Regions from separate parts of the Bacillus sp. M5A3_1b genome, predicted to be linked through region 2. Evidence: riboswitches for the same ligand, from Rfam matches in the RefSeq annotation. Region 2 holds a riboswitch; the other holds the start of a gene.

Region 1 (2,207 bases), on a different contig from region 2:
AGGATTGCTCTTTAGTGAGAGGGAATGGTATGTGTAATAGAAAGTGATATGAAGGATGTGATTTAGGGTGAAATTATATTCTTTGCTGCAATCATTTGTAAATTACGCTAATGGTCAATATCATTTAGAGCCGCTTTTAAGACAAGGAGAAAAAACTGTTAATTTCCGCTTTGGAGATGAAAGTTGTTCGTTACAAATTTCAAGAGATTATATAGAGCTGCTACATGAGGAAAGAGGAACGGAGCAAATCGTTTGTGTAGATGAGGAAGATGTAAAACAATTGGTGAACGGAAATGTACGATTGCAAACACTAATGAACGATGGACGTGTACAATATTCGGGAACGTATCGAACGATGCTATTAGTTGAATCGATGTTTCATATATGTAAACCGATGTCAGTAGGTGCTTAAAATTCTGAAGTTTCATTTTTTACGAAAATTTCTGTTGACATAGTGTGTGGATATTGATACAATTCAATTCATAAAATATAGACAATTTCATAAATTACAAATCAGACGAAAATGTAATCTGATTTCTCTTATCAAGAGAGGTGGAGGGACTGTGCCCTGTGAAGCCCGGCAACCGTCAACTTATGTTGAAATGGTGCCAATTCCTGCAAAGCAAATGCTTTGAGAGATGAGAGAGAGGGATAATGTTGTTATATACGCATATAAACCTTTCTGCTTCTCTAAAGCAGAAAGGTTTTTTTATTGTTTGAATGTGGAGGACATTCAAACAATAAAAGTAGTGATAACGGTGGACTACACGCATTAAAAATAAAAAATTGCGGAGTCGACCAAAAATCTAGCTTCAGCGGCTAGAACAGTCGGTCGTTTCATCCCTTCCTATGAGGCAAAAAGCGCCTCTACGTCAGGGATTCGGGCGTCCTCTTGTTCTAAACGAGCCGCTTACGCTTTTTAAACAAAAAAAGGGGTGAACATCATGATCTTGTTAGAAAATGTAAAGAAAATATATAAAGCAAAAAGCGGTGATGTCACTGCTGTAGATAATGCCAATTTAAAAATAGACAAAGGTGAAATATTTGGTGTAATCGGATATAGTGGCGCTGGGAAAAGTTCTTTAATCAGATTATTCAATCAGTTAGAGAAGCCAACTTCTGGCCAAATTACAATTGCAAATCGTGTGATTTCAGCAATTACAGGGAGTGAACTTCGTAAGGCAAGGCAAGAAATCGGAATGATTTTTCAGCACTTCAACTTACTTTGGTCACGAACTGTACGCGAAAATATCGAGTTCCCACTTGAAATTGCAGGTGTTGATAAGGCGAAGAGAAGAAAACGAGTGGATGAGTTAATTCATCTTGTTGGATTAGAAGGAAGAGGGGACGCGTATCCATCTCAGCTGAGCGGAGGACAAAAGCAACGCGTTGGTATTGCAAGAGCATTAGCTAACAATCCACAAGTGCTTTTATGTGATGAAGCGACATCAGCTCTTGATCCAGAAACGACAGATCAAATTTTAGATTTATTATTAGATATTAATAAGCGTCTCGGTTTAACAATTGTACTCATTACACACGAGATGCACGTGATTCGAAAGATTTGTAATCGAGTGGCGGTAATGGAGAAAGGGAAGATTGTAGAAACGGGTCCAGTACTTGATGTATTCCGCAATCCGCAGAAAGACATTACAAAGCGATTTGTACAGCAGTTAACGGATTCTGAAGATACAAATGAAACGATTGAAAGTTTAATTGAAAAGTATCCAGATGGTAAAGTAGTTCGTTTGCAGTTTATCGGTGAAGCTGTAGAAAGACCAGTACTTCAAAGATTAATGCAACGCAGTGATATAGAAGTTAGCATTTTGCAAGGAAACATCGCCCAAACAAATAACGGATCTTACGGTAGTTTAGTTGTTCATTTAAATGGTGAGGAAACAGCGATTCAGCAAGCAATAGAGGGAATACATCAAGATCAAGTAGAGCTGGAGGTGATTGCACATGGATAAGTTACTCACAAATATTGATTGGAATCAAATGTTAGAAGCAACTGGTGAAACGTTATATATGACGGCAATCGCAGCTCTTGCCACATTTGTTTTAGGACTAATTTTAGGATTGTTACTCTTTATGACAGCGAAAGATAATTTATGGGAAAACAAATCGGTTAACACGGCGATTGGAGCGTTCGTAAACATTTTCCGCTCGATACCGTTCATCATTTTAATCATTTTATTAATCCCATT
Region 2 (2,207 bases):
ATAAAGTTGTTAAGTCTTGGCCGTTTACAATGATATTTCCTGTCGTTGGTTTTTCTAATAAATTTACACATCGAATTAATGTACTTTTACCAGCGCCACTATATCCAATGATTCCAAATACTTCGCCCTTTTTTACTTGAAGGGAAGTAGGTTTAAGAGCTTCTACATTCCCTTTTTTTGTTGTAAATACTTTGGATACATTTTTTAATTCAATCATTATCGTCAGCTCCTACCAAGATGGTAAAACTGAACCATCAAATTTTTTCTCGATAAATTCTTTTACTTCTTTAGATTGATAAGCTTTCTTTAATTTATTTACAACAGCATCATCTTTATTTTCAGTACGAACAACGACCCAGTTTACATATGGTGAATCTTTTCCTTCACGGAAAATAGAATCTTTCGCAGGGCTTAATTTTGCACCTAATGCAAAGTTTGTATTAATTGCAGCTGCTTTCACTTCACTTAGTTGTGTCGGTAATTGAGATGCCTCTAATTCAACAATCTTTAAATTTTTTGGATTTTCAATTACATCTTTCGCAGTCGCTTTTTCTGTAGCCTTTGGATCCACTTTTAAAACGCCTGCTTTTTCAAATAGCTTTAAAGCTCGAAGTTCATTCGTTGGATCATTTGGTACAGCGATTGCGTCGCCCTCTTTTAAGTCTTTTACATCTTTTATGTCTTTAGAATATACGCCCATAGGGAATGTTACTGTTGAAAATACTTCAGTTAATTTCATATTACGTTCCGCTTTAAATACGTCTAAATATGATTTCGTTTGATAGCTATTTACATCGAGGCTTTTTTCATCTAAAGATACGTTCGGTGCTACATAATCATTAAATACTTTTACATCAATCTCGAGTCCGTCTTTCGCTGCCACTTCTTTTACCTTTTCAAAAATTTGTTCATGTGGTCCACCTGTTACACCGACAGTAATCTTTTTCTCATCTAATGCTTTTACCTCTTTATCAGAATTAGCACCACATGCACCTAACAATAATACCGCTCCACTTACAATGCTCAATAATACTTTTCTCATCTATAGTTCCCCCTTCATATACGTTCCAAAATAAAAAGCACCTCTCAAAAATAAGAGAGGTGCCGAATAGATAAAATAGGTTCCTCTCTTATCTTCCAAAACGAAAACTCGTTTTGCAGGAATTAGCACCTTAGCTTATACGTCATAAGCTCGGTTGCCGGGCATCATCGGGCCAGTCCCTCCGCCACTCTTGATAAGAGTATGTGTATGTAGTTTTTTAATATGGTACTAATAGTAAATCTTACAAAAAGAATTGTCAATGTTATTTTCTGAATATATTTTATTTTAAGGTAATAGAAACGTTACCTTTCTTATGTCCCTTTTCCACATACATATGAGCTTCAGCAATTTCTTCTAATCGGTAAGTTTTATCAATAACAGGTTTTAAATGTTCTGTTTCAGTTAGTTCTTTTAGTAGAATCATATCCTCTTTACTTACCTTTGCCATCATTCCATTAACAGATACATATTTTCCATTGGGTGTTAATGCATTTGTACAAAGGGATTTTTTATACTTTCCAACTGCATCAAATATAATATCGTAGCGCTCGCGCCTCTTAGTAAAATCTTCTTTCGTATAATCAATTACTTTATCAGCTCCTAAAGATTGAACGAGTTCAAAATTTGAATTACTACAAACACCCGTAACGGTTGCACCGAAATATTTAGCAAGTTGTACAGCAGCTGTTCCTACCGATCCTGAGGCACCATATATGAGCACTTGTTGCCCTTTTTTTATACAACCCTTTCTCAGGAAATGTAATGCTGAAGTTCCACCAAAAGGAATAACTGCCGCTTCTTCATACGTCACATTGGTAGGTTTTAATGTTATTAATCCACTTTCATGTACGCATGTGTACTCGGCATAACCACCGAGGTTTAGTTCTGTTAATGCAAAGATAGAATCTCCTTTTTTAAATTGGGTTACATCTGTTCCTATTTCTTCGATTTCACCGGATAACTCTACGCCAAGTATAGGTTTTCTCGGTTTTCTGAAACCTAATATGATCCGCATAGGAATCCAAAATAAGAGGGGACTATTAAAACCGCGTATTCTACAATCTCCAGTCGATACACTTGTTGCGTGAATTTTAATTAATACTTCGTTCTTTTTAGGTGTAGGTTTCTCTATATTTTGAAGCTGAAGAACGTTAGGTGGTCCATA

The links. A riboswitch is a leader RNA that binds a small molecule or an ion and turns the genes downstream of it on or off. The one in region 2 is predicted to bind S-adenosylmethionine.
Region 1: it holds a riboswitch for S-adenosylmethionine, as region 2 does, so the genes downstream of both, ACLBWW_RS10160 (methionine ABC transporter ATP-binding protein) here and ACLBWW_RS25720 (MetQ/NlpA family ABC transporter substrate-binding protein) in region 2, are expected to answer to the same signal.

What each region holds. Positions count from the first base shown of each region.
Region 1 is NZ_JBKEZY010000003.1:87,159-89,365, reverse strand. Features, by position in the region: gene ACLBWW_RS10165 (hypothetical protein) at 68-412, shown strand; SAM riboswitch class I at 538-645, shown strand; gene ACLBWW_RS10160 (methionine ABC transporter ATP-binding protein) at 945-1,970, shown strand; gene ACLBWW_RS10155 (methionine ABC transporter permease) at 1,963-2,207, shown strand, end outside.
Region 2 is NZ_JBKEZY010000013.1:78,730-80,936, reverse strand. Features, by position in the region: gene ACLBWW_RS25725 (methionine ABC transporter ATP-binding protein) at 1-217, opposite strand, end outside; gene ACLBWW_RS25720 (MetQ/NlpA family ABC transporter substrate-binding protein) at 230-1,042, opposite strand; SAM riboswitch class I at 1,128-1,242, opposite strand; gene ACLBWW_RS25715 (NAD(P)-dependent alcohol dehydrogenase) at 1,323-2,207, opposite strand, start outside.